One region of the Labrenzia sp. ATLA3 genome, then DNA from elsewhere that is predicted to be linked to it. Evidence: predicted binding sites of a transcription regulator. Region 1 holds the regulator's gene; each other region holds the start of a gene.
The links. The regulator PhoB, encoded in region 1, activates phosphate uptake and scavenging genes when phosphate is short. The targets are predictions, from matches to a motif close to TGTCATNNANCTGTCAT.

Region 1 (10,685 bases):
GGGAGCAATCGAGCGGGAGGTGGCCGTTCTGTCGCCAGAGGCAACCGGCGCCTCTGTCACCTTGCTCGTGATGCTGGCGCTGTCGCGCGGACAGCCCGAGCGCATGGCAAAGTTGCTGCAGAAGTTGAGGAAGCTTCGGGAAGTGAAGAAGGTCTATCACGTCACCGGCCCGGCCGATCTGGTGCTGACGGTGCAATGCGCTTCCATGGAAGCCTATGCGACCTTCACCGAAGCTCATTTCTATGAAGACGAAATCAAGGGCTTCGACACAATCGTCGTCCTGCGGTCCTATGATCCGGAACCGCAGACCTGACGGTACTCCGCGCACGCCAAAGAGCGGGCTGACAAGCAGTGCAGGTTCGCGATATCCTGTTGTTGCGATTCCCGGCGCGTATGCCGACCATGACTTGATATGGAACGAGACGTCCGCGTGCCACGTTCACTACCACTTCTTCAGACTATTGGCCGTCGTGCCGCCGGGCTGCTGGCTCCCAGCTCCCGGACACTCGCCACTCTGACGCTCTGCACTCTGGCGCTTGGCACCCTGTCGGCCTCCGCCCAGGAACCTTCGGTCCGCGTTCCCAATTTCTGGGATCCCAAAGCCGTCCACGACCGGCCGAATGCCATTCCGGACAAGATCCAGTTTCTGGCGACCGACGGCTACCCGCCATTTGTCTTCCGCGATCAGCATGGCCGGCTGACCGGCTTCAATGTGGATCTCGCCCGGGCGCTGTGCCAGGAACTGGGCAGTTCCTGCGCTCTGCGCATCAAGGACTTCGAGGTTCTTCTGCCCGCGTTGGACGAGGAAGAAGGCGACGCGATCATCTCGGGCCTGTCGCGCAGCCTGCCCGCCACGCGCGGCCTCAACTTCACCGAGGATTATCTGAAGCTGCCGGCACGGTTTGTGGTGCGGGCTTATAACGCGTCCGATTTCAACGAACAGGCCCTGACCGGCAAGAGAATTGCCGTCGAGGCCGGGTCCCGATACGAAGCCTTTGCCAAGCGCTTCTTTCCCGAGGCAGAGATTATCAGTCTGGAGACGGTGGAGGCGACCCGGGAGGCCGTCAAAGGTGGCTCGGCCGACGCCCTTTTCGGCGATGGTCTGAACCTGTCCTTCTGGCTGCCGAGCGAAGCCGCAGATGGCTGCTGTGCCTTTGCCGGCGGGCCGTGGCTGGAGCCCGGCTACTTTGATGAGGGCATGGCCATTGCAACGCGCCAGGACGACCCGGAACGGGCCGCTGCCCTCACCTACGCCCTGCGCCAGCTTCATCAGAAGGGTATCTACCGCGAGCTTTACCTGCGCTATTTCCCGATGAGCTTTTTCTGATTGTTTCCGGCAGGCTGGCAGCGTGTCAGCTTTTGCCAGCGCTCTTCTTCAGATCTGCCTTTTTCGAACGGTCCGGATTTTTCAGGAACGGGATTGCCAGACTGAAGGGAAACGAATGCGCACGCGGCGTGAGCGCGGCACCGAGCCCGATTTCCATGGTCTCGTGTCCCTGCTCCGGATCTTCAACATAGGTCCCGAACAGACGGTCCCAGATGGCGAGATAGAAGCCGTAGTTGGAATCTGTCTCATGCGGCAGCACCGAATGATGGATGCGGTGCATGTCCGGGGTGACGATCAGAAAGCGTAACGGGCGGTCCAGCCAAAGCGGCAAGCGGACATTGGCATGGCTGAAAACCGCCGAGGCGTTGAGGACGATCTCGAAGATCAACACCGCTTCGACCGGGCCGCCGAGCGCGATGATGACCAGCCCTTTCCAGAGGAACGACAGCAGAATTTCTATCGGGTGGAACCTCAGCGCCGTCGTTGCATCAACCTCGCTATCGGCATGATGCGTGCGGTGAATGCGCCAGAAAAGCGGAACCTTGTGCGATACCAGATGCTGAAACCACACCGCCAGATCGAGCGCGAGAAAGGTGATCACACCCGCCAGAACGCCGGACCAGCCGGGCAGCGCAAAAAGGCCCCAGCCCTTTTCCTGTGCCAGCAGTGCCAGGCCAACGCCGCCCATGGGGAAGATCAGCCGCACCAGCAGGGCATCAAGCAGGACAATGCCCCAGTTGGTCGGCCAGCGTTTCAAACGGCTGCTTTTCAGGCGACGCCGCGGCAGACCGGCCTCCAGCAGCGCCATAATCAGAAAGATGCCGCCGAAACAGGACATGCGAAGCAGGTTGATGTCGATCTGGTCAAACATGGGGTCTTTTGAAACGTCCTGACTAATGCAGCTTGCCACGGTCCCGATGGCACGATAGGGCGGTACAACAATACTCCTGATATCATTTCTTGCCGCTGCGACAGATCACATCATCATGACCGACTTTCTCTGGACCCGCCCCGAAACGCCCCCAATGGCAACCCTGCTGCTGGCCCATGGTGCCGGTGCGGCCATGGACTCGGCCTTCATGAACAAGCTGTCGGCGGCTCTCGCCCGCGAGGGCATTGCGGCGGCACGCTTCGAATTTGCCTATATGGCCGGACGCCGGACTGGCGGCCCGAAAAAGCCGCCACCACGGGCCGACAAGCTGATTGCCGAGTTTCAGACTGCCCTGCAGTCCGTCATGAGCGAAACCGACGGCCCGTTGCTGATCGGCGGCAAATCGATGGGCGGCAGGGTTGCCGCGATGCTGGCAGGCGGCGGCTCGCTGCCCGGGCGCGTCAAGGGTGTAGCCTGTTTCGGCTACCCCTTCCATCCCACCGGCAAGGCCGACGCAGAGTGGCGGTTCCAGCCGCTGCAGGACGCCAAGCGCCCGGTTCTGGTGCTGCAGGGCGACAGGGATCCTTTCGGCTCCAAGGCAGAGCTTGACGAGGTCACCCTGCCCGCTCATGTCAGCCTGTCCTATCTGGAAGACGGCAACCATGACTTCGGCCCGCGCGGCAAGTCTCCGGCAACACTCGACGGCAACATCGCGCTGGCTGCAGAGGCTGTCAGGGCATTTGCGGACGGGTTGGCGCGTTAAGGCCCACCACAGCCCTTGCTATCTACCCACATGACCTCTTGCCGGAAGCAGGAGTGGTGACCTTTTACGCAAGCGGCCCATCCTTCGAGACAGCGCTAAAGCGCTTCCTCAGGAGGAGGAAGATGTGGGTGGGACAGCTCAATTTTTGTTGCTAATCGGGGTCCTGGGACCACGCGTCCAAAGGACATGAGCACCGTTAGCCGCAAATTCGCGTTGTCTCATCCAAGAGATGCTCCCCCCACCCCAGGCGGTTAAACCGGACAAGCGCAGCGCAGATCCGGTGCCTGCTCACATGACGGCTTACCGCAGTTGATCTTTGCGCTTCCTCACGAGGAGGCCGTTTTGGCAGAAAAACAGACAAAAGCCCGGACCGTTTCCGATCCGGGCTTTCTTCAATGTGCCTTCGTCCCGGTTTACTGACCCGGCTTGCCGTCGAATTCGTAGCGGGCGCTGCAGAATTCGCAGGTGACGATGATCTTGCCGTCCACCGTCATGTGGTCGACATCCTCCTGACTGAAGCCAGCGAGCACGTTTTCGATCTTCTCGCGCGAGCAGCTGCACTTGTCGGCCAGCGGCTGCGGTTCGAAGAGGCGGACGCCCCGTTCGTGGAAGAGGCGGAAGAGCAGCATTTCCACGCTGACTTCCGGATCGGTCAGTTCCACATCCTTGACCGTCTCGACCAACACCTTGGCTTCCACCCAGGCGTCGTCCTCGTCAATCTCATGCGGACGCGTGCCTTCCGGGGCGTCGCCCGGATCTATATCGGCCTGACGCATCCGTTCCGGTGCCTCTGGCAGGAACTGGATCAGGATACCGCCGGCGGTCCAGGTTTTCGCATGACCTTCGCCTTCCTGGCGGGTGAACAGTTCACCGACCCCAAGACGAACTTCGGTCGGGATCTGCTCTGACCGCTCGAAGTAGCGCCGTGCCACTTCCTCCAGCGACACACCACCCAGCTCCACCAGACCCTGGTAGCGCTGCATATGCGGGCCCTGGTCGATGGTCATCGCCAGATGTCCATGCCCCAGAAGCGCTTCCTGCGTCGCGTTGCCATCGGCCATCAGGGCCTCGACGTCGCCGGTATCGAAGGTGGCGCAGGCGCGGATCGCGTCCGGAGACCTGAAGTCGACCACCAGCATGGAGACCGGCCCGTCCGTCTGCGTTTGCAGCGTGAAACGACCGTCGAATTTCAGCGACGTGCCCAAAAGGCTGGTCAGGACAATCGCTTCCGCCAGCAGGCGCGAGACCGGCTCCGGATAGGCATGGCGGTCCAGAATTTTTTCCAGGACAGGACCAAGCGCGACCGCACGGCCGCGCACATCGAGCCCTTCCACGGCAAAGGGCCGGACAGCGTCCAGCCCTGCAGGCGTAATGCCCAGTTCATCAAGATTAAGTGCCACTTGGCTTGCCTTATGCTGCGCCGAAGCACCAGGCCAGAATGCCCTTTTGGGCATGGAGCCGGTTTTCGGCTTCGTCAAACACAACGGAGTTGGGACCGTCCATGACGTCCGAGGTAACTTCCTCACCCCGGTGAGCCGGCAGGCAATGCATGAACAGGGCGTCCTGGTTTGCCTCAGCCATCAGGCGCTTGTTGACCTGATAGGCGCTGAGAAGATTGTGACGCGATTCCGCGTCGTCATCCCCCATGGACACCCAGCAGTCGGTCACGACACAGTCGGTCCCCTTGACCGCCTCATATGGGTCCGTTGTGACCTGAATGGAACCACCCTTGGCGCGGGCGGTCTCGATCAGGTCCATCGGCGGCGCCAACTCGCCCGGCGTCGCGATGCGCAATTCGAAATCAAAGCGCGGTGCGGCGTGAATCCAGGAAGCCAGCACGTTGTTGCTGTCTCCGGTCCAGGCAACACTCTTGCCCTTGATCGAACCGCGATGCTCTTCGAAGGTCAACAGGTCGGCCATGATCTGGCAAGGATGCGAGATCTTTGTCAGGCCATTGATCACCGGCACTGTCGCATTTTCCGCGAGTTCACGCAGTTCGTTGTGATCGAGGATACGGATCATGATCGCGTCGACGAAACGGGACAGCACCCGTGCCGTATCGGCAATGGTCTCACCGCGACCGAGCTGCATTTCCGTGCCGGTCAGCATCAGCGTCTCGCCGCCAAGCTCGCGCATGCCGACATCGAAGGAAATGCGCGTGCGGGTCGACGGCTGTTCGAAGATCATGGCAAGCACCTTGCCAGCCAGCGGCCCCTGGCCGCGATTCACGCCGTTTCGGCTCGACTTGATCTTCCGGCTGATGTCCAGGATGGCGCGCAGTTCGTCGCCTTCGAAATCCGTCAGATCCAGAAAGTTCCGGTAGGTTCCATTTGCGGTCATCAGGCCGCTCCTTCCGCCAATTTCGCTTCCACGGCGACGGCAGCCTGCTCCAGGCGCTCGACAGCAATGGAAATTTCATCTTCGCTCATGGTCAGTGGCGGCATGATGCGCACCACATTGTCGCCGGCAGGCACTGCCAGGAGACCCGCTTCACGGGCCGCCAGCACATAATCAGCCACCGGCACCACGCATTTCAGGCCGAGTATCAGGCCAGTACCACGCACTTCCGCCAGCACGTCCGGATGTCCATCCACCAGCCCGGCCAGCTTCTGCTTGAAGCTGAGCCCTTTCTGGCGAACACCTTCCAGAAAGCCTTCATCCAGGACGACGTCCAGGACGGCGTTGCCCACCGCCATGGCCAGCGGATTGCCGCCAAAGGTGGTGCCGTGGGTTCCTGGCGAAAGGGCTGCAGCCGCTTCCTCGGTTGCCAGGCATGCGCCCATCGGGAACCCGCCGCCGATCCCCTTGGCAATCGCCATCAGGTCCGGCTCAACCCCCGCCCACTGATGAGCGAACAGCTTGCCGGTCCGTCCGACGCCAGTCTGGATTTCGTCGAAGATCAGCAGAATGCCGTTATCGTCGCAGATCTTGCGCAGCGCGCGCAGGAAGTCGGCGGGAATCTCGCGGATACCGCCCTCACCCTGTATCGGCTCGATGGCAATCGCCGCCGTCTGCGGACCGATAGCGGCTTTCAAAGCGTCCAGATCGCCGGCGGGCACCTGATCGAAACCGGGCGCCTTCGGACCGAAGCCTTCAAGATACTTCGCCTGGCCGCCCGCTGCGATGGTCGCGATGGTCCGGCCGTGGAAGGCGCCTTCGAAGGTGATGATGTGAAACCGCTCGGGGTCGCCATTGTCATAATGATAGCGGCGCGCGCATTTGATGGCGGCTTCCATCGCCTCGGCGCCCGAATTCACGAAGAGCACCTTGTCGGCAAAGGTTTCCGCACACAAACGCTGCGCCAGCCGCTCACCGTCGGGCATCTGGTGCAGGTTGGACGTATGCCACAGCTTGGCGGCCTGATCCTGCAATGCCTTGACCAGATGCGGATGAGCATGACCGAGTGCGTTGACCGCGATGCCGGAACCGCAATCGAGGAATCGTCGGCCGTCAGTCGTTACCAGCCAGACACCTTCCCCATGATCGAAAGCCAGTTTCGATCTTGCGTAATTTCCGAATAGTGCAGTCGCGGACATAACCTCGTTTGTCTCCTTTAAACGCCCTTTCTGTCCCAGCGTCACCCAGACGCCAGGCCGACATCTGAAACAGTTGCCGAAGGGTCAAAACGCAACATGCCGCCCCGATGAGGCGGCACGTAGCGGCTTTCTTATACACTGCCCGTACCCTGCGCTGTCAATGGAAATGGCGCACAGGACATTTCACCCGTCCGGGAAGGCGGATTTCATAAAATTCTCAATGACCTCGCCATAATTGGGGAAAAGTCGTTTCATCCCCAACTGGTTTGGGTTCGGCGGTTGCCTGACAAATTAACGTTATTGTAACCTCTGAACAATCAAACACGAGATCTCGTGAGGCAAATCACCAAGAGGCACTAGATATGCCATCATTAAGCGTGCTCACGCATGCTTAACACGGGGTTAATGGCCGCAGGACGGTCAAACTAAAGGGTGCGGCGATGAGTTGGACAAACGAACGGGTTGAGCTTCTCAAAAAGCTTTGGGGCGACGGCTTGAGCGCAAGCCAGATTGCAGGCGAACTGGGTGGCGTCACACGGAATGCTGTCATCGGCAAGGTCCATCGCCTTGGTTTGTCCGGCCGTGCCAAGTCCACGTCTTCAAGCGCCAAGCCGCGCCGGCCGCGTACGGCAGCCCCCCCAGCGGGCGCCGCGCCAAAGAAACCAACCCCCACTCAGCCGCAGTCCATCGGCGCAACAGCACTTAAAGCAGACATGGCGCCTGCACCGGTGGCGGAAGCCAAGCCGCGCGTCGAACCGATTGCCGACCTGGTGCCGATCTCCAAGCGTGCGACCATCCTGACGCTGACAGAGCGGACCTGCAAATGGCCGATCGGCGATCCGGCGACCGACGACTTCTACTTCTGCGGCCGCCATTCCGATGCCGGGGTCCCCTACTGCGCCCATCACTGCAAGATCGCCTATCAGCCGGTCGCCGACCGCCGCCGCGACCGCAAGACGATGGCTCAGGCAGGCTGATAGCCTCCAGATAAATCCAGCTCGTAAAAACCCGCCGTTTCGGCGGGTTTTTTGTTTGAGTTTTCCCACGGCCAGGTGCTGCTTCCTGTGTGCCGCGTCTCACGAAGGCCCTGTGCATCCGTTGACCCGAGTGCCTTCGCTTCGAAAATGCCCCTTCATGGGAACAGAAGGTGACGACATCCTCCAGCTATTGACCATAGCCTGATCGAATGCCTGGCAGCGAAGACGCAGATAACTCTCACAGTCACATAGCCCCTGAAATGCAAAAAGCCCGCTTGTGGGCGGGCTTTCATTGCGTATTCCGCACTCTGCCCTCAGACAGCTGCAGAGGTGAACTGGTCGTTGAAGGCGTAGCCAGAACCGCGCACCGTGCGGATAGGGTCCTTTGCCTTGCCCTTGTTCAGCGCCTTGCGCAATCGGCCGACATGGACGTCGACCGTGCGTTCGTCCACATAGACATCATGGCCCCAGACGCCGTCGAGAAGCTGCTCGCGGGAGAAGACCCGGCCAGGCGAAGTCATCAGGAATTCCAGGAGACGAAACTCCGTCGGCCCCAAATGAATTTCCTTGGCATTGCGGCGGACACGGTGTGTTTCGCGATCCAGTTCGATATCGCCGGACCGCAGCATGGAAGATACCACTTCCGGGCTTGCCCGCCGCAGGATGGCGCGCACGCGGGCCATCAGCTCCGGCACGGAGAAAGGCTTGACCACATAGTCGTCGGCACCGGTCGACAGGCCGCGGATGCGCTCTGCTTCCTCGCCGCGCGCCGTCAGCATGATGACCGGCAGACGCTCGGTGTCCTCGCGCGCTCTCAGGCGGCGGCACAGTTCAATTCCGGACAGGCCCGGCAGCATCCAGTCAAGCAGCAACAGGTCTGGCAGGCTTTCCCGCAGGCGGATTTCCGCCTCGTCGCCCCGGACACAGGACTCGACCGAATATCCTTCTGCTTCCAAATTGTATCTCAAAAGAAGGCTGAGCGGTTCTTCGTCTTCAACGATGAGCACCTTCGGCATACATCTCGCTCCAATTACAGCAACCGGCGCCAGAGCGCCGGCCGTTCAGATCCTTTGCAAATGCGACAGAAGCCGGCGCTCAGACCGCGCCCGTTTCATCGACCTTTGCCCGGTCTTCCGGCAGACGTTCGCCAGTGACCATGTAGTAGACGTTCTCGGCGATGTTGGTCGCGTGGTCGCCGATGCGCTCGATGTTCTTGGCGCAGAACAGCAGGTGGACGCATTGGGTGATGACGCGCGGATCTTCCATCATGTAGGTCAAAAGCTCGCGGAAGATGGATGTGTAGATCGCATCAACCTCTGCATCGGCTTCCTGCACCCTGCGGGCAGCTTCCGGATCCTTCCGGGTATAGGCATCCAGCACCTGCTTGAGCTGAGACAGAGCAAGCTCGGTCATGTGCTCGACGCCGATCGCAAGCTTCTTGGACTGCAAGCCGCTGTCGATGGCGATCACCCGCTTGGCAACGTTCTTTGCAAGATCGCCGACACGTTCCAGGTCGTTGGCAATGCGGGTGGCAGCGGTGATTTCGCGCAGGTCCTGCCCCATCGGCTGACGACGAACGATCAGCTCGATCAGCTTCACTTCAAGTTCGTTGTAAAGGTTGTCCAGACGGACATCGCCTTTGATCGTCGCCTTGGCAAGCTCCAGGTCCTGCGACACCAGCGCAGAGACCGCATCGGCAAAGGCCTTCTCGGCAATACCGCCCATTTCGGCGACCTTGCCGGCCATGGCCGTCAGTTCGTCATCGTAAGCCGTGACTGTATGTTCAGACATCGTGTGTCCCCTTCAGAAACCTAAAAAATGCTTAGCCGAAGCGGCCCGTAATATAGTCCTGCGTACGCTTGTCCTTCGGATTGGTAAAGATGTCCTGCGTCAGACCTTCCTCAACCAAAATACCCAGATGGAAAAACGCGGTACGCTGAGACACACGGGCAGCCTGCTGCATCGAGTGGGTCACGATCACGATGGTGAAGTTTTCGCGCAGCTCGTCGATCAGCTCTTCCACCTTCGCGGTCGCGATGGGGTCAAGCGCCGAGCACGGTTCATCCATCAGGATCACTTCCGGGCTCACGGCAATCGCACGGGCGATGCACAGACGCTGCTGCTGACCGCCCGACATACCGGTACCCGGCTCGTCCAGACGGTTTTTGACTTCTTCCCAAAGCCCGGCCTTCTGCAGGCTGGAGGCCACGATTTCATCCAGCTCGGACTTGCTGCGAGCCAGGCCGTGGATCCGAGGGCCGTAGGCGATGTTGTCATAGATCGACTTCGGAAACGGGTTCGGCTTCTGGAACACCATGCCGACCTTTGCGCGCAGCTGCACCGGATCGACCTTGGGGTCGTAGATATTCTCGCCGTCGATCTTGATCGAGCCTTCGACGCGGCAGATGTCGATGGTGTCGTTCATCCGGTTGAGCGTGCGCAGGAAGGTCGACTTGCCACATCCGGAGGGGCCGATGAAGGCCGTCACGGACCGCGGCTGGATTTCGATGTCAACGTCTTTGATGGCGTGCGTATCGCCATAATAGACCTGCACCTTTTTCGCGGAAATTTTGCTTTCGGTCATGGTTTTCGCCTGTTCAAAATTCGGCATCTCGTTCATCGGAGCAATCCTTACCAGCGGCGCTCAAACCTGCGGCGCAGGATGATAGCGATAATGTTCATGGTCATGAGGAACACCAGCAGAACAATGATCCCGCCCCATGCGCGCTCATAGAATGCCGGATCGGCGCGTTTCGCCCATTCGTAAATCTGGGCCGGCATGGCCGAGTTCGGCGAGAAGAAACCGGCCGCCACACCATCGGGGAAGTTGGAGGCGATGAAGCCGACCATCCCGATCAGCAGCAGCGGAGCGGTTTCACCAAGGGCCTGCGCCAGACCGATGATCGTCCCAGTCAGAATGCCCGGCATGGCCAGCGGCAGCACATGGTGGAAGATCGACTGCATCTTGGATGCCCCGATCCCGAGCGCCGCATCGCGGATGCTTGGCGGAACCGCCTTCAGCGAGGCGCGGGTGGAGATGATGATCGTCGGCAGCGTCATCAGCGACAGCACCAGACCACCGACCAGCGGTGCGGACTGAGGCAGGTGCATGAACTGGATGAACACCGCCAGGCCGAGGATCCCGAATACGATGGACGGTACCGCGGCCAGGTTGGAGATATTCACCTCGATGAGATCGGTAAACTTGTTC
Region 2 (10,685 bases), on a different contig from region 1:
TACAGGAAGCGGTCGACGTACATCGCGCCGGCTTCTTTATCCATCTCGTATTTGATCGGTTCGCCGCCAACGGAGACCTCGATAATGACGTTGATGTCTTCAGGCGGATTCTTGCCAATCGGCACAGCATCGATACGCATTTCGGAAACTCCTGTTATTCGTTGCTGCGTCTATCGCAATCCCGCCGGAGAAGTTCAAGTCCTTTATTTTTGCATTGCACCTAATTGATTAACATGCCTCTATTCCGGCGGCAGGCTCTGGAGGAGATAGATTTATGAAACGGCTCACTCTTTCCCTTTTGGCGCTCGGCGGATTGCTTGCCTCTCTGCAGGCTGCCGGTGCCGCGTCGATCGAAAGTGCCTACACCAAAATCCTGCTGGACACCTGCCCGCTGATCCAGTCCGCGGATGAGGAAGAAGGCACCTTCGGCGGTGCCTGGCAGTGCGCCGGCTACAAGGACATGGGCGTCTATGTTGCCGAGGGCGACCTGCGGATGTTCGTCTCCTTCGGTCCTTTTGCCGCTGATGAGCCCGCGGCCAACCAGACCTTGCCCAATTTCAACACGATCAACGAAACGCTGGAATGGCGTCTGAGGGGCGGTGTTCCGTTTGCGACCATCCTGCGCTGGTTCCCGAGCCTTGATGAGGGCTCCAAGACCGGCAGCGTGCTGATTGTCACCCAGTTGCAGCCCGGTGGCGGGACATGCCAGATTGCCCGGATCGATGCCCAGGCAAACAAGAACGCCAACGAGATGGCGCGTCAGGCCGCCGATACGATGGCCGGTTCCTTCGATTGCACGCAGCCGCCGCAGGTCATCGGCAATCCCGGAATTCTCTACTGAAAATACACCCGGCGGGTCAGGTGCCGGTTTGCGGCCAGGCGTAGATGCTGAGTTCCAGCCTGCGGCCACCGATCCTGTACCAGGACTTGGCCGCAAGCTTGCCGCCGACAGCCTTGTAGAAGGTGCGCGCGGGCTCGTTGGCACTCAGAACCTGCACCGCGACCCCGGGCATGTTCTTCGCCGACAGCGTTTCCCGCACATTCCGGAACAGGGCCCGGCCGAAGCCGAGGCCCTGATATTCCGGTTTCAGGTAAAGCTCGTAGATTTCGCCGTCCATGCCGGTGTCACTCAACCGGCACGGCCCGTAGGTCGCGTAACCGGCGGGGACATCTGCAATGCTGAGGATCTTGATATCGACGCCCCTGGCAAGGGCGCCGCGCCACCATGTGCTGCCTCTGCGCGCAATCATCTTCTGAAGATCGACGCCATGCAAGACGCCCCGATAGGCGCCCAGCCAGGCTTCGCTATGGATGCCGGCAAGTGCCTCACAATCGGCGGTCCGTGCCGCGCGCAGATCTATCAGGTCGGTTGTCATGCTTCTGGAAAGATACAGGAAGCATCCCGGCGGAAAAGAGGCAATTGTGCCGTAGCGGCGCCAATCATTCCGATTTCAGCGCTATCAACAGCCAGCAGTTGAGTCGCCGGACGGGGCAACACGGTAATAGTGCCAAGATCCGTCCGGACAAACCCTTCTGGAACGTCTCAGGCCTTGCCGCCCTGTCGCAACCGGGCGAGAATTTCTTCGGCCAGATCCTGCCGCACCTTGCCGAGAGACTTCAGCTCGTTGGCCACCTGGTCGATTTCCTCACCGGTCGCCCCCACCATCAGGGCAACGTTCTGGGCGTGCAGGGCCATGTGGCCCTTCTGGATGCCCGTGGTGGCAAGGGCGCGCAGCGCGCCGAAATTCTGCGCCAGGCCGACGGCAACAATGATCCGGGCCAGTTCATCCGCGGTGGTCACGCCGAGGATTTTCAGATTGGCCTGTGCCGTGGGGTGGATTTTCGTGGCGCCGCCGACCAGCCCGACGGCCATCGGCAGCTCCAGGATGCCGACAAGGTTGCCGTCGCCGTCCTTTTCCCAGCGGGACATCGAGCGATAGCGGCCGTCCTTCGAAGCAAAGGCATGAGCGCCTGCTTCCACGGCTCTGGTGTCGTTGCCGGTTGCCAGAACCACCGCGCTGATGCCGTTCATGATGCCCTTGTTGTGGGTGGCCGCGCGGTAGGGGTCGGCATCAGCAAAGTGATAGGCCGACAACATGTCGTCCCGTACCTTTTCACCGCCGATTTCCGCAAGCGGCCAGACCGCCCGCACCCGGGCCACGCGGCGGTCGGCGAGGTTGGTCAGAATGCGCAGCAGGCTGCGCGCGCCGGTCCATTCCTCCAGTTTCGGCGCCAGGGCTTCGGCCATGCTGTTGACCGCGTTTGCGCCCATCGCGTCGCGCGTGTCGACGATAATGTGAACGATGGTCATCGGCCCTTCGGCGGTGTCGATGACCCTGATGTCGAGATCGCGGAACCCGCCGCCGAGCTTGACCAGAAGCGGATCGATTTCCTCGCAGATGGTGCGGATGTCATCGAGGTGCTCCAGAACCGTCAGGCGGACGTTTTCCGGATCGCTGGCCCCCAGAAGCTGGATCTGGGCTGCCATCAGCGGGCCGCTTGTCGAGGTCTTGAAGCCGCCGGTCGCGCGGCAGCGCTTGGCCGAGTTGCATACGGCAGCGATGACGGAGGATTCCTCGCTGGCCATGGGAACCAGCACATCCCGCCCGTCCACGGTCATGTTGGTGGCGATGCCGACCGGAATGGAGATGCTGGAAATGGCATTCTCGACAAGGCGGTCGGCCAGTTCGATATGTCCGGACGCCGCGTCCACAAGATCGGAGACGGACTTGTTGTCCAGCTTCGCCTGCCGCTGGACGGCCAGAAGCCGGCCGGACGGGTCCAGCTTGTGAAAACCTTCAATACGGGACGAAGTGACGTCACTCATCGGGGAAACCTGTCTGTCAATTGATCATGGATTGCGGCAGCCACAGCACCAGCTCCGGAAACAGGGCGCAGATGAAGATACCGATGGCTTGCAGCAGGATGAAGGGAACGATGGCACGGTAGACCGTGCCCATGCCGATACCGGCAGGCAGCACGCCCTTCATGTAGAAGAGCGTGTAGCCGAAGGGCGGGGAGATGTAGGCCATCTGCGCCGAAACGAGGAACAGGATGCCGAACCAGAGCCGGTCGAACTCGAGGAAGTCGATCACCGGCAGGAAGACGGGCACGCACAGCAGGATGATGCCCATTTCGTCCAGGAACATGCCGAGGAAGAACAGAATTCCCAGCATGACCGCGAGTACGACCCAGCGGTTGGTATCGATATCCTGAATGAAGGACAGGAGGAAGTCCGCGCCACCGGTGCCGGTGAAGATGGCGACGAAGGCCCGCGCACCGATGGTGATCCAGAGGATCATGGCGGTCACCTTGACCACGTCGAGGGCGACGCCCGAAATGAGGTCCCAGCCGAAGCGGCGCTCGATCAGCGACGACAGGAACGCCAGGAAGACGCCCACGGCGGCCGCTTCGGTGGGTGTTGCAATGCCGTTGTAGATCGTGCCCAGAACGCCGACGATGATCAGCAGCGGCAGAATGAGGGATTTCAGCGACGCGATACGCTCTTCCCAGGTGGCTGGTGTGTCATTGTCCGGACGGGGGGCGATGGACGGATTGAGCGCAGACCGCAGAACGATGTAGCCGATATAGAGTGAGGCCAGCAGCAGGCCCGGCACCACGCCGGCGATGAACATCTGGCCGATCGAGGCCTGTGCGGTCACGGCATAGACGATGGTGATCACGGAGGGCGGTATCAGGATGCCGAGCGTGCCTCCGGCGCAGATTGTCCCAATGGCGAGCTCCGGACTGTATTTGCGCTTCAGCATGGACGGCAGGGCCAGCATGCCCATGGCAGCGACCGCGGCGCCGACGATGCCGGTCATGGCGGCGATGATGGTGCAGATGGCGATGGTGCCCACCGCAAGTCCGCCCGGCAACCGGCGCGACCAGAGCTCCATGGCCCGGTAAAGGCTTTCGATGACCCCGGAGCGTTGCAGGATGCTGGCCATCATGACGTAGAGCGGGATCGCAAGAAGCGCTTCCGATGTCATCGTGGCGTAGAGGTTGAGAACGGTAACAGAGAGGGCCGCAGGCCCCCAGAGTGTTATCGTGAAGACGAGTGCAAGTGCGCCGAGCGTGAAGGCAAGTGGCAGGCCGGTGAGCAGAAGGCCAACGAGGCTTGCGAACATGATCGCGAGAACGAGTTCGGAGCTCATGCGTTCACTCCGGTCTGTTCCCGCGCCGGGCGCACTGCGTTGAAGGCTTCCACAAGTGCCTGCGCAAACAGCAGCGCGAAGGAGAGCGGCACCACGAATTTCAGCCACCACACCGGCGGGTTCCAGGCGGAAAAGCTGGTCTCGCCGAGGGAATAGGCATTGACGGCAAGCGGCCAGCTGACCCAGGCCAAAACGGCTCCGAAGATGGCAATCACCGCATAGGAGAACACGTCGAGTGCCGCCTTTGGCCAGCCCGTCAGCTTTTCACTGAAGATGTCGACGGCGACATGACCCTTCAGATGCAGAAGGTAAGGTCCGGCCAGCATGAAATGCGGACCGAAGATCAGCGTGCTGGCTTCCATGGCCCAAACGGTCGGCGCATCGAACAGGTATCTTGCAACCACTTCGAACAGCAGGATCGGCACCACCGCGAAGATGAGTGCCGCCGCAAGGAGAAAGAACGCCCGGTTGACGCCGGTGACGATGGAACTGACGGTTTTCATGAAGCTGAGCATTTGCCGATCGGAAAAACGGCCGGACGGCAGACGGCAGGGAGGTGCTGTCTACCGTCCGGCGGGAGGAAGGGTCAGATCAGCCCGAGGGCTTTCATGAACTCGATCTGGCTCGCGAGAACGCGACTTGCCAGATCATCTTCCTTGGTAGCCTTTTTCCAGGACTCGACAGCCTTGGCCCGGTTGGCGGCCACATCGGCCGGGTCGAGATGGATGACCTCGACACCCTGTTCGATGTATTTATTCAGGACGTCGACATTCTGCACCAGGATGTGCTGGCGCAACGAGCCGGAGATTTCCCGCGCGGCAACGGCAAGCGCCGCCTTGTATTCCTCCGGCAGGGCATCATAGGCCGCCTGGTTGGCGACGTAGCTGGTTGCCGTGGTCGGCTGATGGACGCCAGGCAGAATGATGAACTTGGCCACTTCAGCAAGTCCGGCCTCGTAGTTGGCGGTCAGATCGCCCCGGTCCGCAAAATCGATCAGCCCTTTTTCGAGTGCCGAATAGACTTCCGCTGTCGGCAACGGCGTTACCGAGACACCCTGGTCGGCCATGACTGCGGAAGCGAGCCCGACGAAGCGGCCCTTCTTGCCGGCCATGTCGGCAATGGTTTCCATTTTCACGGTCGAGTGGATTGGCTCTTCGCCATAGACGGTCGGAGCAATGTAGAACAGGCCGGCCCGTGCATAGGCTTCGCGGGCAAGCTCCAGCCCGCCCTTTTCGTAGAACCAGGCTTCATACTGGTCGGATTCGGGAAAGCCGAACGGAATGGTGGAGGTGAAGGCGAAAGCCGGGATCTTGCCGGCTTCATAGCCGTCAAAGGTCTTCATCAGCTGAAAGGCGCCGGCGCGAACGGCATCGAATGCCTGGTTGGCTGGCACAAGCTGTCCGGCGGAATACAGAGTGATCTTGAACTTGCCGTCAGTCAGTTCGCTGACGCGATCGACAAATTTCTTCTCGAATTCGAAAGGAGTGGTGCCTGCGTCCCAGAGTGCTTGCATGCGCCACTCGACCGCTTCCTGCGCCTTGGCGGCAATCGGAGCTGCAAGAGCGGTGCCGCCTACGGCTGCACCTGCAAGAAGGCTGCGTCTACTTACTTTGGTCATTTTTCCCTCCCAAGGAAATTGCCATTTGCTGGCATAGTGGGGCAAACTGTCATAAAAAAGATTGGGACAATCAAGGGACAGTTGTCGGATTTATAGGCAGTACTGTCCCAGAAAAATCAGGGGGACAATAAAGGTGGCAGTGAGCGGTCGGAAACTGTCTCGTGTCGACCAGATCGTCGAAAAAGTGGCGCTTTTGCTTGAGGCTGGGGCCTATAAGACCTTCGAGCGGCTGCCCTCCGTCCGTCAGGCCGCGCGTGAGAACGGTGTTTCCAAGAACACGATGGCGGAAGCTTACGACCGGCTGGTCGCCCGGGGGCTTCTGGAAGCACGGGCTGGTTCCGGGTACTACATGTCACAGGTCGGACCTGCAACCAAAACCCCACCCGCCCCACATGTCACGGCTGCGGTCGACGGCATGTCTCTGCTGCGGGAGCAGTTGGAACAGCATTACGAAGTGCGTCCGGGAGATGGGCGCCCGCCAGCATCCTGGATGGAAGGCGCGGAATTGCGCCGGCATTTTGCCAATGCCAAAACGCCGTTTCCCGATGCGATCGAATTCGGCTATGGCAGCTCGTGGGGATATGGCCCGTTACGGGACCGGCTGCGGATGCAACTGCTTGAACGGTCGATCCCGGCCGATCCGCAGGGGCTGTTGCTGACGCATGGCGTCAACCACGGACTGGATCTGATCATCCGGCATCTGACCGAGCCTGGCGATACGGTGTTCGTTGATGAGCCGGGTTACTATCCGCTGTTTTCGAAACTGACCTTCGCCAAGGTGAAGATTGTCGGTATCCGCCGCGACCGGGACGGCCCGGACCTGGAAGATCTGACGGCGAAACTGGCTCTTCACCGGCCGAAAATGTTCGTGACCCAGTCCCATGGGCACAATCCGACCGGTGGATCGCTGTCGCCGTCGCGGTCGTTCGGTTTGATGCAGCTTGCCGAGCGCTGGGGGTTTCTTCTGGTGGAGAACGATGCGCTTGCCGACATTCTTCCGGCCACGCTGCCACGGTTGGCAGCCCTGGACCAGTTGGAGCGGGTGCTTTACCTCGGCACGTTTTCCAAGACCCTGTCTGCCAGTCTCAGGTGCGGTTATGTCGCGGGCAATCCGGACATCATTCGCCAGCTTGCCGATATCAAGATGCTGACGCTGGTGAATTCTTCCGATCATGTGGAGCGGTTCGTGTTCAACCTGATCCAGGCCGGCCATTATCTGAGGCATCTGCGCCGTCTCAAGAGCCGGGTGGAAGAGGCCTACAAGGCGTCCTTTGGAACTCTGGAAGCCATCGGCCTGTCCGTCCGGGAGTGTTCCATACCGGGGTTCTATCTCTGGGTGGAGTTTCCCGACGATGTGAACGAGCGGGACCTGTGCGCTGCGGCCAGTCAGCAAAGCATCTTCATAGCGCCGGGATCGGTCTTCTATCCAAATCGGGAGACGCGGCAGAAGCCGGCGATGCGGGTCAATGTCGCTTATGGAACCGATGCACGGTTCCTGTCGTTTCTTAGGGATTTTCTGAAGTAAGCCGCAAGCAGAAGGGTGAGCGGGCCAAGATATGAAAAGGGCCGGCGTAGAGCCGGCCCTTCAGTTGCCCTGATGTTTGACTCATTAAATCTGGTTGGCCAGTAAAAACCCCGGGGGGCTGGGGGGCTAATGCATTCCGCGGCTTCTACAGGCCATACCCATCAGGGTATGATCCTAATATGGGTGGTTAAAATGGCTGGCCAAGGGCTGGAATGCGGCAAAATCAAGGAAATTTAGGCATTCTTTCTTGGCAAACTGCCGTAACGTTCGTTTTTACACTTCTCGCTGCGAAGTTTATTGGCAAAATTACGCTGGTCGCGGACCGGGGTCGGTGATTATGACGTTGCGGGCTTGCCAGACTGGCCAAAGACAACGCATCATGACAACCGGGTGACAGGCATTGCCTCGACGATTCTCATGGCCAGTGCCTGTCTGCTGCGGAACCGCGAGCGGAATGGAGGCGGAATGAGTGAGGCCGACGACAGCGCGTTTCAGCGTGGTGCGGGTGCAGGCCCGTCGCCACAACATCACCCGGCTCCCCCTTCCAAACCCGTTGTTGCCTTCAACAGGCGCGAACTCGATGTCATTCTGAGGCTCTACGGGCGCATGGTCGCCGATGGCGAGTGGCGGGACTATGCCATCGATCTTCTCAAGGACCGAGCCGTCTTCTCCGTGTTTCGCAGGTCATCGGAGATGCCGCTCTACCGGATCGAAAAGGATCCGAAGATGGCCCGGCGCCAGGGCGCTTACTCGGTCGTGGCAACCGGGGGCTTGATCCTGAAGCGCGGGCACGACCTGGCACAGGTGCTCAAGGTTCTGGAAAAGAAGAAGCATCTTCGGGTGGTCGACGCCTGAGACGTGGCCCAAGGTGGCTTGAAAGCCTTACCAGCTTCCTTGCGTTCTGCTGACCATGGACGGTGCCGTTTGAAGGCTTCCCCTCAGTGGAGAAGAGACAGCGTCATGACGATATGGAAGCTGTCGATTGGACACAAAAAAGCCCGGCTGTGCCGGGCTTTTCCGTTTGTTCAAGAGGCTGCGCTTAGTCGCGGTTGCCGAAAAGCTGCAGCAACATGATGAACAGGTTGATGAAGTCGAGGTAGAGGCGAAGAGCGCCCATGACGGACTTCTTCGTTGCGACTTCACCGCTGTCGCCTTCGTAGTACATTTCCTTGATCTGCTGGGTGTCGTAGGCGGTCAGGCCAGCGAACACCAGGACGCCGATTACGGAGATCGCGAACTGCAGAGCAGAAGATGCCATGAAGATGTTGACCAGCGACGCGATCACGATACCGATCAGGCCGATGAACAGGAACGAGCCCCAGCCGGACAGGTCTTTCTTCGTGGTGTAGCCGAACAGGCTCAGCGCGCCGAAGGTGCCGGCGGTGATGAAGAAGACCTGAGCGATCGAGCCCGGTGTGTAGACCAGGAAGATCGAAGACAGGGAAATACCCATCACGCCCGCATAGACCAGGAAGAGGGCGCGCGCAGAGCTGGCGCTCATGGACTGAATGCGGAAGGACAGCCAGAACACCATTCCGAGCGGTGCAAGCATGACAACCCACTTCAGCGGGCTGCCGTAGATGGCAACGCCAAGCTGGGTAAGCATGCGACCGTTGCCGAGGCTGGCGACGGCAGCGTTCGGATCGGTGGTGGTGGCGAGCATGACGGTGGCCAGCGCAAACAAGCCGGTCAGCGCAAGGCCGATCGTCATGTAGTTATAGACGCCCAGCATATAAGAGCGCAGGCCCTGATCGATGCCGGCCTCGGCGCGTGCGCCGGCGACGGTATACGCGCCTTGAGATTGACGGTCATAGGTCGACATGGTCGTATGAATCCCTTTCTAGATAGACGTGAGCATGCAATCGCGCATGCAACACAACTCCCTCAACATATGGGAAAAGACCGACCCGAGCACAAGTCGGATTCTCTGAAAAAATTTGTAATCTTCGCGCTCGGGGCCGTTTAATTCAGTCTATCCTTAAGAACAAACTGAGATTCAGCCAGTTTATTTCATGGCTTTCAGGCGGGACTGGATCTGCCTGTCGCAGGTGCCGGCCGGATTACGAACGATTTCCTCCGACGCGAAGTCCAGGATTTCTTTGTCCGGATTGCGCATCTGCTCAACGCTCACGCCCGGCTTGAACCATTGCAGAACCGCATAGTCGCCACCAGCATCGGTGAGGAAGGCGATCGGCTTGCCGTCTTCGGTAATGCCCATGCGGCCGACACGAACTTCCTCAATCGAAACCTTGCGGGGTTGGCCATCAATGGTCAACCGGTTTTTCGAGACGTTCAGCTTCTTGAGTTTGGAGCCTTCGGTGCCGACCCAGTTGCCGAAGAAGCGTTTGCCTTTCTTCTCGACGGACAGGCAGGAATTCTCGAAATTCGGAATGGACAGACGAACGGCGGAAACCTCGATCGGTTCCTTGCCCTTGGGCGCAAGGGTGTATTTCATCGCGTTGTCGCCGGTGCGGTACACCCGGATGCCAACCGGCGTGTAGCCGGAATCATTCATGGAACGGGTGAAAAAATCGAACTGGTTGGCGTCGTTTGTGCCAGCCCTGCGGTAGAGCCAGCGCTTTGGCAGGCCGTTTTCGAAAACGAGCCAGTCACTGACGACAAGTCCGCGCGGGCCTTCCGGCGTGTTCAACTGCCAGACGCCGGTGTGAAACGGACTTTCGGCCGAAGCGGCCGGAGCGAATGCCATAACGGCAACTGCGGAAAGGGCGGCGGCCCTCGCGATGGTCTTCAAACGAAATTTCGGGAATAACTTGAACATGGAATGGCCCCTTTTAACAAACTGCCCGGAGCTAAACCGGATAGCCAAGATCAATTCAGTATGCAAGTTGTCCGGGGCTGATGTTTGACGCGGCGGGAGTGTATTTCGAGACTTTCTCCAAAGCGACGATTGCCAAAGCCTGCCGAGGCCGGATCACAATAGATCGGCCTCTGGAAAGAATGTGTTCGGTCTTGCTTTGCCAAGGCTGCCAGCGCCCTGGAAATAGCCTGCCGGAGGCATTTCCCTGCCGTTTGCGAGGCCGGTCAGCAACGGCAGGCGCTACAGGTTCCTGAGGACAGGCGCAGGTTTTTCACCCAGGACGCGCCAGGTGCCGATGAGACCGAAGCCAACCGTCAACACCAGTGCGATCAATGCGGCCCCCGCTGCCGTGACCGGCATCATCACGAAGGACCCGTCCATGATCCGCGTGATTACGTACCAGGCGGCAACAGCGCCTGCCAGCAGGGCGAAAACCGCTGTTGTAAGCCCCAGGATGGCGTATTCGAGCGCGTATGCGAAAATCAGTCGAGCCCGTGTCGCTCCGATGGTTTTCAGAATGACGGCATCGTAGATTCGACTGCGGTGACCGGCCGCGAGGGCCCCTGC
Region 3 (10,685 bases), on a different contig from region 1:
GGATCGGCGCCTTTCTGATCGTGCCCTGGTACAGGGTGGACCGGGGTTTCTTTTCCTTTGAATGGCCATCGGACTTTCTGGTCTCCTCCGATCTCGCGCCCGGCCTTCTGCAGATCTTTGCCGAAGGTCGTGTCTGGCTTGCGCTCGCGCTGGCGCTGTTTCTGATCGGCGGCAGTGCCCGCTTCATGACAGACGCCAACAAGCGCGGCCGGTTGCTTGTCGTCACCGGCACCATCGGCATTCTCTTCATGGCGCTTCAGGGGCTTGCCATCAGCTTCACCGGCTGGGCCTGGACCTTTCCCGAAACCACCTTCGGAGCCTTGCCGCTCGGCCAGCCTGCCATGGGGGCAGGCGCCATCGTCACCTCTCTGATCTTCGTGCTCTTCATCGCTTTCGGACTTGCCGAGCGTGGCTTCATGAAGGGCGATGCCTTTGTCGTCGGATCGATCTCCATCCTGATCTTCCTGGTGACGGTTTTCATCTTCTACCCCATCGGCTCGATGTTCGCCGGCTCGGTGCAGGATTTCGACGGCTCCTTCAAGCCGGACGGGTTCATCCGCAACATGCAGGACCCGGCCATCTGGAGCCTTGATTGCGTCTTTGGCGGCAACCGCTGCGGCGTTGCATGGCGCACGCTGTTCCTGGCCGTATTGTCAGGCCTCGGCTCCACCACGCTCGGTCTTGCCTTTGCGCTGGTTGCCACACGCACCCGTTTCCCGTTCAAGAAGGGCCTGCGGCTCCTCACCGTCCTGCCGATCATCACCCCGCCCTTCGTGATCGGCCTCGCGCTCACGCTGCTTTTCGGCCGCTCCGGCGTCGTCACCCAGGGTCTCGATACGCTGTTCGGCATCGAGCCAAGTCGCTGGCTTTACGGGTTGACCGGCATCTGGATCGCGCAGGTTCTGTCCTTCACGCCAATCTCCTTCCTGGTGCTGATCGGCGTTGTCGAGGGCGTCAGCCCCTCGATGGAAGAAGCCTCGCAAACCCTGCGGGCCGACCGCTGGCGCACCTTCTGGCGGGTTTCGCTGCCCCTGATGAAACCGGGCCTCGCCAACGCCTTCCTGATCGGCTTCATCGAAAGCATGGCCGATTTCGGCAACCCGCTGGTGCTCGGCGGCAGCCACGGCGTGCTCTCGACCGAAATCTTCTTTGCCGTCGTCGGCTCGCAGGTCGATCCGTCCCGCGCCGCCGTGCTGGCGATCATCCTGCTCAGCTTCACGCTGACCGCCTTCCTTGCACAGCGCATGTGGCTGTCGGGCAAGAATTTCGCCACCGTCACCGGCAAGGGCGACAGCGGCGCCCATGCCGGTCTGCCGAAGAGCCTCTCCCTCACCGTCTACGGCATCGTGCTGCCGTGGATGGGGTTCACCATCGTCGTCTATGGCATGATTCTGTTCGGCGGCTTCGTGAAGACCTGGGGTCTCGACAATTCCCTGACGCTGGAACACTACGCTAGGGCCTTCTCGGTCACCTTCCAGGACGGCGCACTTGTCTGGACCGGCGTTGCCTGGAACTCCTTCTGGACGACCATGGAAATCGCGCTCATCTCCGCACCATTGACGGCGGCCGTGGGTCTGCTGACGGCCTATATCATCGTGCGGCAGAAATTTGCCGGCAAGAACGCCTTCGAATTTGCCCTCATGATGAGCTTCGCCATTCCCGGCACCGTCATCGGCATCAGCTACATCATGGCCTTCAACCTGCCGCCCATCGAGATGACCGGCTCGGCCCTGATCCTGGTTGCCTGTTTCGTCTTCCGGAACATGCCGGTTGGCGTGCGCGGCGGCATTGCGGCCATGAGCCAGCTCGACAAGAGCCTGGACGAGGCGTCGCTGACGCTGCGGGCAAACAGCGCCCGTACGCTGCGCAAGGTGATCCTGCCGCTGCTGCGGCCGGCTATCACCGCGGCGCTGGTCTATTCCTTCGTCCGGGCCATCACCTCCATCAGTGCGGTCATCTTCCTGGTCAGCGCGGAATACAACATGGCGACCTCCTACATCGTCGGCCTCGTCGAAAACGGCGAATACGGCATCGCCATCGCCTATTCCTCCATGCTGATCTTCGTGATGATCACGGTTATTGCGGGCTTCCAGTTCCTGGTCGGCGAACGCCGCCTGCGCCGGGAAAACCGCGTCTCCGGCATGGCCAAATCCAGTAAAATTCGTATCGCGCAGGAGAAAACTGCATGACTGACCTCAAACCCGGCTCCGTCGTTTTTGAAAACGTCCGCAAGGACTTCGGCACCTTCACCGCCATTCCGGACCTGTCGATCACCATCGAACCCGGCACGCTGGTAACCCTGCTCGGCCCATCCGGCTGCGGCAAGACCACCACCTTGCGCATGCTGGCAGGCCTTGAACATCCGACCTCGGGCAGGATCCTGATCGGCGGACGGGACGTCACCATGGTTCCCGCGCATGAGCGCGATGTCTCCATGGTGTTCCAGTCCTACGCCTTGTTCCCGCACATGAATGCGCTCGACAATGTGGCCTACGGGCTGGAATCCTCCGGATACAAGAAGCGGGAGGCCCGCGAACGGGCCGAGGAAGGTCTTACCCAGGTCGGCCTTTCCGGCATGGGCCATCGCCTGCCGGCGGAACTGTCCGGCGGCCAGCAGCAGCGTGTCGCGGTTGCCCGTGCGCTGGTGCTGAACCCGCAGGTGCTGCTGCTGGATGAACCCTTGTCCAACCTCGATGCCCGCCTGCGCCGACGCGTGCGCACGGAAATCCGCGAGCTTCAGCAGCGCCTCGGCTTCACCGCCGTTTATGTCACCCACGACCAGGACGAAGCGCTTGCCGTGTCCGACAGGATCGTGGTCATGAAAGATGGCAAGATTGCCCAGGAAGGCGCCCCGCGCGAACTCTACGAAGAACCCGTATCCGAATTCATTGCCGATTTCATGGGCGAAGCGAATGTCGTTTCCTGCGAGATCGTCGGCCGGGAGGGCGACGACGCCCTGATCGATGTCGGCGGCCTGCAGCACCGCCTGCGCGCACGGCAAGCCACCAGCGGCCAGGCCAAACTGGCCGTGCGGCCCGGCTCCGTGATGCTCAATCCGGAGGGAGCGGCAGGTCTCGGCGGTGAAATCCTGACGGCTGCCTATCTCGGCGATCACGTCGAATACGAGATCGAGACCCCGGTCGGAAATTTCTTCGTCATCGATCACTCGGTCGAACGATCCTTCGCGCCCCGCACCGCCGTCTCGCTCGGCTTCCGCAACCGGGGCCTCGCCCTGATCGAGGCCTGACGTGACAATGGTTACTGAAGACATGAGCTCATCGACTGACGCGCTGACGGCAAGGTTCGCCGCAGCGCGGGACATTGCAGAAGAAGCCGGTTCCCTGGCACTGGAGTATTTCCACCGGCGCAAGGATCTGACCATCGAGATCAAAGGCGGGCTGCAGGACGTTGTCTCGATTGCCGACAAGACTGTGGAAACGCTCATTCGCGACAGGCTGCATACGTCCTTTCCAGAAGACGGGATTCTGGGGGAGGAACATGGGGTCGAACAAGGCAGCAGCGGGTTCACCTGGGTGGTCGATCCCATCGACGGCACCTCCGCCTTCGTCCACGGCCTGCCGAGCTGGTGCGTCTCCATCGCGCTGCTGCACGGCACGGACCTGGTCATGGGTGTTATCCGTGTGCCCTGCGGCGATGAAAGCTTCGCGGCCGTCAGGGGCGGCGGCGCAACACTGAACGGCGAACCGCTCCGCCTTGACGCATCGAAGACACTGCAGAACAGCTTGACCGGCATTGGCGCCAACAATGCCGTACCGCCGGAAATGATCGGCGCGCTCATCACGGGTCTGATGGCGCGCGGCGGCAATTACATCCGCACCGGTTCGGGCGCCCAGATGCTGGCCCTGGTGGCCGCCGGCAGGCTGGCAGGGTTCTACGAGCCTTCCATGCATGCCTGGGATTGCCTTGCCGGCTATTGCCTGGTTGCCGAAGCCGGTGGCAGCTACCGCCCCTTCCCCGTTGAAGGCGATGCCATTCTGGAAGGCGGCCCGGTCCTCGCAGCCGGTCCCGGCGCTTTTGAGGAGCTTTCTGCTCTGGCAAGCGAAAGCGAGCGCCTACTGAACACTTGAGACCATGGTTGCCCGATAGGACGCTCCTCAATCGGCAAGCTTGAGATCCTCCCGCCTGTACTGGTCCCGGAACGCCCCCGGCGTCAGGCCGGAAAGGCGGGAGAACAGGCGGACGAAGGACGGCGGATCGTTGTAGCCAACAGCAAAGCAGATCTCCGAGACTGCCCAATCCGTTTCAATCAGGAGATCCCTGGCCCGCTCGATGCGCAATTCCTGCAGATAGTGTTTCGGGGCAAGACCCGTTGCCGCCTTGAAGCGCCTTTGAAAAGTCCGCCCCGGCAGCCCGCTTTCCCGAACCATATCGGCCACCGACACATCCTCGCCGGACCGAGCTTCCAGAAAATGCTGCACCTTCAGGATGGCCGCATCGCCATGCCGAAGATCGGGCAGGAAGCGCCGGAAACGGCGCTGATCGCGGCGGCGGAAGTCGACAATGAAATGCCGCGCCGTGGCAACGGCCACAGGGTACCCCAGAAAGCGCTCGATCAGGGCCAGCGCAAGATCGACCCAGGCCATCAGGCCGCCGGCCGTGATCAGGTCCGAATATTCGATCAGCAACCTGTCCGTATCGAGCCTCAGGTCCGGATAGGCTGCTGAAAGGCGCTGCTCCAGCCCCCAATGGGTCGTCACCTTGCGCCCTGCCCCCAGCCCCGCGGCCGCAACGAATGTCAGCCCGGTGCAGGCAGAACACACGACGGACCCGTTGCCGTGCAGATGCTGCAAAAACGTGGGCAGCGCCGGAACGTCTTCCAGGCGAACCCGTCCGGCCGAAGGCGGCAGGATCACCGCATCGTAGCCTTCCACCACCACGGAGAAATCTGCCAGAACATCCAGCCTCACCTCAGCACCGCTAATGCCCGCGGCATGACCAAGAACGTCCTGCAGCCCATAGACGGCGGATTTGAGAGATCCCGGATAAGCGAGAATGGCGATGGCAAGCGACTGACCCATTTGGCCAATTTAGCACATTCTTTGTCATTTGCGCCAATCGTTCCCGAAGGCACCCGAAGCTAGGTTTCCGTCCGGCAAACAGACATGGAGACCCCAATGCCCGGCACTCTCGAAAAATCCGGCACCCGCCTTGCGCTTGGCGACCTGGCCCTCACGGCCCTGTCGGACGGTTATCTCGACATTCCCGCCGCCTATTTTTCCAACGTAACGCAGGCCGAACAGCAGGCTGTCAGCCCCAGCACACGCTTTGGAGCCAACACCTGGCTGATCGAGACGGGCACGCGCAAGATCCTGATTGATGCCGGATCGGGTGATTGTCTGAAGGAGCGTTTTCCGGCAAGTGGGGCCCTCACCTGGCAGGCACCGGAAAGGGCCGCAGAGCGCGCAGCGGTGACCGACATCGTCATTACTCACATGCATGCCGACCATATTGGCGGCCTGTCCGTAAACGGCAGCAGCCTCTTTCCGAATGCGGTCATCCATGTTCAGGCGACAGAGTGGGACTTCTGGACCGACGAAGCCCTGCTGACCACTGCGCCGGAAGACAAAAGACCGATGGTTGGCCTCATTCAGGCACTGGCGAAGCCGGTCGGCAATCAGCTGCGCCTTCATCGCGGTGATGCCGATCTCGGCAACGGCATCACCCTGCTTTCAGCGCCGGGTCACACACCGGGTCATCAGGCCGTGCATCTTTCCGCCGGCTCCAGGGAAATGATCCTGCTGGCAGATGTCGTCGTGTCCGATGCGCTGCAATTTGCCAACCCGGAGGTTCGCTATGCGCTCGACAGCGATCCTGCCTTGGCCGTTGAGACACGAAAGACGTTGTTCGACCGACTGTCAGCAGACAGGATCCCCTTTGCGGCAACCCACCTGTCGACGGAGCGGTTCGGATATCTGGAGACACGCGGCAACGGGTTCACTTTTGTGGAGGTTTGAACGCTGGGGACCTTTGCCGACGTTGCCCAACGCCCCAACTCCTACCTCGGCCCGCTCAAAAACAAGTCCCGGCTCAAGGCCGGGACGGCACATTAAGAAGATCAAACGTGCATTTGGATCAGTCGATGCTGACCCAGCCGTCTTTTTCCGCCGATGCGAAGATTGCGTCGAGGATCTTCATGTTCTGAACCGCGTCTTCCGCGCGATAGGGCAGCGGCGCTTCGCCGGTAATCGCCCGGCCGAACACATCCACCAGTTCGCCATACTGGTCGCACGGCGCGATGATATCCGACTGCATCGAGGCATCGCCGAGCAGGGAGCCGTCATCAAGCCGGATCTGCACTGCCTCGCCTTGGGGTGCGTTGAACGGGATGACGATTTCCAGACGCTTCTTCGTGCCGACCAGTTGAATGCGCTGATAAGGCGTGAGCTGGGTCGAAACAGTGAAGTTGAGATGCCGGTTGTTGCCGAAGTCGAGCAGAGCACTGGTCATCCGGTCCGTACCGAACTCCGGATCCCGGTCGATCAGCGACACCACCCGCTGCGGTTCGGCATCGAAGAAGTAACGCCCGGCCAGCATGGTGTAGCAGCCGATGTCGAGCAGCGCGCCGCCGCCGATGTCGGCCTTGTTGCGGATGTTGCCCGGATCGTCGTTGTAATAGCTGAAGAAGGTGTGGATCGCTTTCAGTTCACCCAGGTCGCCGGACCGAACGATCTCGCGCGCCTTGATCCACTGCGGATGAGCCCGCACCATGAAGTTTTCGGCCACCAGCTTGTCTTTTGGCAGTTTCAGAAGCTGCGCTGCTTCCTCGGCATTGAGTGCCACCGGCTTCTCGCACAGCACATGTTTGCCGGCATTCACCGCCTGGATCGTCACGGGCACATGCATGTGGTTGGGCAACGGATTGTAGATCGCATCGATCTCCGGATCTGCGAGCAGTTCCTCATAGGACCCGTAAGCCTTTTCGATGCCAAGTTCCCTGGCAGCTTCCTGCGCCCGGCCGAGATCGCGCGAGGCGATTGCATGGGCAATACCCGTCGCCGATTGCTGAATGCCCGGAATGACCTTTTCGAGACCGATTTTCGCGGTTGAAACGATCCCCCATTTGATAGTCTTTTCCGTCATGCCGGCATCCTTCCCACTTTTTTGAGGTACGCACCCCAGATGACATAAAACGATTTAACTCCGCAAGGGCGGAAAGGCAGGATAGAGGCCTGTTCTCGTTGTCAGCGCAGCATTCAGGAAGCAGACCAGGCCCCATTTCTGCGTCACCCCGGACAAGCGTAGCGCAGATCCGGGGCCTACTCGCAGAACCACCTGCTGAAACATGCGAAAGTCCGGTCGACACCTGCTCCAGCCTCAACGCTCCGCAAGCAAGTGGGCCCCGGGTTTCGCGTTGCTCGCCCGGGGTGACACCTGTGGTCTCTGGAGAGATCTACCCGAAGGCAGCAATCGCACCCATGAAGGGCGCAGCTGCCCGCCTCAGAATTTCTCCGGCACGTAGAGGTGCTCCGGCAGCACCTTGCGCTCGTAGTCGGAGTTATAGACACGCTCCGGCAATTCGATCGGATCGTGCGGCACTTCTTCGTATGGGATCATCGACAGAAGGTGGCTGATGCAGTTGAGGCGGGCTTGTTTCTTGTCGTTGCCTTCCACGATGAACCACGGGGCTTCGGGAATATTTGTCCGCTCGAAGGTCTCTTCCTTGGCCTTGGTATAGTCTTCCCAGCGCACCCGGGATTCCAGATCCATCGGCGACAGTTTCCATTGCTTCAGCGGGTCGTGGATCCGCATCAGGAAGCGGAGCTGCTGCTCCTCGTCGGTAATCGAGAACCAGTATTTGATCAGCCGCACGCCGGAGCGCACGATCATGCGCTCGAATTCGGAAACGTCGTTGAAAAACTGCTCGACCTGGTTTTCATCGGCAAACCCCATCACCCGCTCAACGCCGGAGCGGTTGTACCAGGAGCGGTCGAACAGCACCATTTCCCCCGCAGCCGGCAGATGCGGCACATAGCGCTGGAAATACCACTGGGTTTTCTCACGGTCGGTTGGCGCCGGCAGCGCAACCACGCGCGCGACACGCGGATTGAGCCGCTGGGTGATCCGCTTGATGACACCGCCCTTGCCGGCCGCGTCACGGCCCTCGAAGATGATCACGATCTTCTCACCGGTGTGCTGAACCCAATCCTGCAGCTTCACCAGTTCGGCCTGCAGGCGCAGCAACTCGTGAAAATAGGTGTTCCGGTCAATTGACGACTTGTGTTTCTTGTCCGAGATGAAGGCGAGATCCCTGGCGATGAGAAAATCGTCGATCTCCATCTCCAGCTCTTCGTCCAGGCTGTCTGCCCATTCCGCTTCAACCCAGGTTTTTGCGCTTTCGTCGGTCATCAATCGGTTCCTTTGAAATACATCCCCTAGGCACGACCCAGATCGGCGGTGCGTTCAACCGGATGCAGAATGCCCAAGGACTGTGAACAGGTTATCCATGAAAGTTTTTTGACAGTCGTACGTATTCCTCTGCCATTCTTTGTAGCAGCAACGCCTTCGCACTCAAATTGCCCTTGAAAATGAACAAACGTTCATTTACTTTTGCGGTCAGGGAGGATTGAAATGGCAAGCGCTGCTGCAAAACCGCAAAGCCGCTCCAGAACGGGCGCCAAGGGCCAGGAGACTGCCGCGCGTGTGCGCAAGGCCGCCCTGAAACGCTTTGCCGCCAACGGCTATGCCGCAGTGTCGATGCGCGAGATTGCCGCCGATGTCGGTGTTCAGCCAGGCGCGCTCTACAATCATTTCCCGACAAAGCAGGACATCCTGAAGGACCTGATGCTGGCCCATATGGGCGAGCTTCTGGCCGCCTGGGACGAAGCCCCCTTCCCCGTCGATATGGACCCGCTGGAGCGTTTCGTGCGGTTTCACATCCGCTATCACCTGGAGAGGGCTGACGAGGTTTTCATTTCCTACATGGAGCTTCGCAATCTCGAGCCTGACAATTTCGACGCCGTCGAGACAGAGCGCCGCCGCTACGAAGGCATCCTGACGCACATTCTCGAAAAAGGCTCGCAGCAGGGCCGCTACAGCCTGCACGAACCCAGGGTCACGACCCGGGCGATCATCGCCATGCTGACCGCCATTCCAAGCTGGTACCGCGAAGGTGGGCGCCTCTCCAGACAGGATATCGAAGAGATCTACCTCGACCTGGCGCGCAAGTCCGTCGCGCCGGAAGAATGAGACATACCGGCCCCTCAGGCGTCCAACCGGACGCATGGGGAGCCAACAAGAGAACGAGATCAACCGCCCAGAGGGTTGTTCCAAGGGAGACCGGGTGACATGAGCATCCTGAAATCGAGCCTATCGCCGAGAAGCGAACAGTTTGCAGCCAACCGTGCCGCCCACGAGGCCGCCATGGACACCGTCAAGGCAGCCGCCAGAACGGCATTGGACGGCGGCGGTGAAACCGCCCGCCAGCGCCACGTGTCCCGCGGCAAGATCCTGCCCCGCGAACGCGTCTCCCGTCTGCTCGATCCGGGCTCGCCTTTTCTGGAAGTCGGCATGCTGGCCGCCAACGACATGTATGACGGCGCAGCGCCCGCCGCCGGCATGATCGCCGGCATCGGCCGGGTTGAAGGCCGCGAGGTGATGATCCTTGCCAATGACGCCACCGTCAAAGGTGGCACCTATTATCCGATGTCGGTGAAAAAGCACCTGCGCGCCCAGGAAATTGCCTCGGAAAACAATCTGCCCTGCATCTATCTGGTCGACAGCGGCGGCGCCAACCTGCCCAATCAGGACGAGGTCTTCCCGGACCGAGACCATTTCGGCCGTATCTTCTTCAACCAGGCCAACATGTCAGCCAGGGGCATCGCGCAGATCGCGGTCGTCATGGGTTCCTGCACCGCAGGCGGCGCCTATGTGCCGGCCATGTCGGACGAAACCATTATCGTCAAGAACCAGGGCACCATCTTCCTGGCCGGCCCGCCGCTGGTGAAGGCCGCCACCGGCGAGGAAGTCACGGCGGAAGATCTCGGCGGCGGCGATGTCCACACGCGCCTGTCCGGCGTTGCCGATCATCTTGCCCGCGACGATGCCCACGCGCTGGCGCTTGCCCGCCGCGCCATCGCCAGCCTCAACCGCACCAAGACACCGTCCGTCGCCCTGCAGACCCCGGAAGACCCGCTCTACGATCCGGAAGAAATCCTCGGTGTCGTTCCGGCCGATCTGAAAACGCCCTACGACATCCGCGAGGTGATCGCCCGCACGGTCGACGGATCGCGCTTCGATGAGTTCAAGGCCCGCTACGGCACCACTCTGGTCTGCGGTTTCGCCCATATCCATGGCATGCCTGTCGGCATCATTGCCAACAACGGCGTGCTGTTTTCCGAAAGTGCGGTGAAGGGGGCTCATTTCGTTGAGCTCTGTTCCCAGCGCAAGGTGCCGCTGGTGTTCCTGCAGAACATCACCGGCTTCATGGTCGGCCGCAAATATGAAAGCGGCGGCATTGCCAAGGACGGCGCCAAGCTGGTGACGGCGGTTGCCACCACCTCCGTTCCGAAGATCACCATGCTGGTGGGCGGCTCCTTCGGCGCCGGCAACTACGGCATGTGCGGCAGGGCCTATTCGCCGCGGTTCCTGTGGACCTGGCCCAACTCCCGCATCTCCGTCATGGGCGGCGAACAGGCGGCCGGCGTTTTGGCCACCGTCCGCCGCGA

Region 2: AC2A6O_RS09285 (DUF2794 domain-containing protein) is a predicted target of PhoB. The motif match lies at 7,680-7,696, and genes of this name have one in related genera.
Region 3: ppk2 (polyphosphate kinase 2) is a predicted target of PhoB. The motif match lies at 8,465-8,481, and genes of this name have one in related genera.

Annotation. Positions count from the first base shown of each region.
Region 1 is NZ_JBXUKV010000006.1:186,319-197,003, reverse strand. It holds gene AC2A6O_RS17610 (Lrp/AsnC family transcriptional regulator) at 1-313, shown strand, start outside; gene AC2A6O_RS17605 (transporter substrate-binding domain-containing protein) at 431-1,327, shown strand; gene AC2A6O_RS17600 (sterol desaturase family protein) at 1,353-2,198, opposite strand; gene AC2A6O_RS17595 (alpha/beta family hydrolase) at 2,314-2,961, shown strand; gene AC2A6O_RS17590 (Hsp33 family molecular chaperone) at 3,375-4,361, opposite strand; gene argF (ornithine carbamoyltransferase) at 4,372-5,301, opposite strand; gene AC2A6O_RS17580 (aspartate aminotransferase family protein) at 5,301-6,497, opposite strand; gene AC2A6O_RS17575 (GcrA family cell cycle regulator) at 6,938-7,474, shown strand; gene phoB (phosphate regulon transcriptional regulator PhoB) at 7,789-8,490, opposite strand; gene phoU (phosphate signaling complex protein PhoU) at 8,570-9,265, opposite strand; gene pstB (phosphate ABC transporter ATP-binding protein PstB) at 9,297-10,094, opposite strand; gene pstA (phosphate ABC transporter permease PstA) at 10,106-10,685, opposite strand, start outside.
Region 2 is NZ_JBXUKV010000003.1:286,453-297,137, reverse strand. It holds gene ppa (inorganic diphosphatase) at 1-140, opposite strand, end outside; gene AC2A6O_RS09320 (hypothetical protein) at 275-841, shown strand; gene AC2A6O_RS09315 (GNAT family N-acetyltransferase) at 858-1,376, opposite strand; gene AC2A6O_RS09310 (hydroxymethylglutaryl-CoA reductase, degradative) at 1,544-2,827, opposite strand; gene AC2A6O_RS09305 (TRAP transporter large permease) at 2,844-4,157, opposite strand; gene AC2A6O_RS09300 (TRAP transporter small permease subunit) at 4,154-4,660, opposite strand; gene dctP (TRAP transporter substrate-binding protein DctP) at 4,744-5,775, opposite strand; gene AC2A6O_RS09290 (aminotransferase-like domain-containing protein) at 5,909-7,300, shown strand; gene AC2A6O_RS09285 (DUF2794 domain-containing protein) at 7,766-8,155, shown strand; gene AC2A6O_RS09280 (Bax inhibitor-1/YccA family protein) at 8,340-9,122, opposite strand; gene AC2A6O_RS09275 (hypothetical protein) at 9,306-10,079, opposite strand; gene AC2A6O_RS09270 (ABC transporter permease) at 10,359-10,685, opposite strand, start outside.
Region 3 is NZ_JBXUKV010000003.1:77,452-88,136, forward strand. It holds gene AC2A6O_RS08240 (ABC transporter permease) at 1-2,189, shown strand, start outside; gene AC2A6O_RS08245 (ABC transporter ATP-binding protein) at 2,186-3,247, shown strand; gene AC2A6O_RS08250 (inositol monophosphatase family protein) at 3,270-4,088, shown strand; gene AC2A6O_RS08255 (GlxA family transcriptional regulator) at 4,116-5,039, opposite strand; gene AC2A6O_RS08260 (MBL fold metallo-hydrolase) at 5,136-5,975, shown strand; gene AC2A6O_RS08265 (Gfo/Idh/MocA family protein) at 6,094-7,101, opposite strand; gene ppk2 (polyphosphate kinase 2) at 7,459-8,367, opposite strand; gene AC2A6O_RS08275 (TetR/AcrR family transcriptional regulator) at 8,590-9,207, shown strand; gene AC2A6O_RS08280 (carboxyl transferase domain-containing protein) at 9,307-10,685, shown strand, end outside.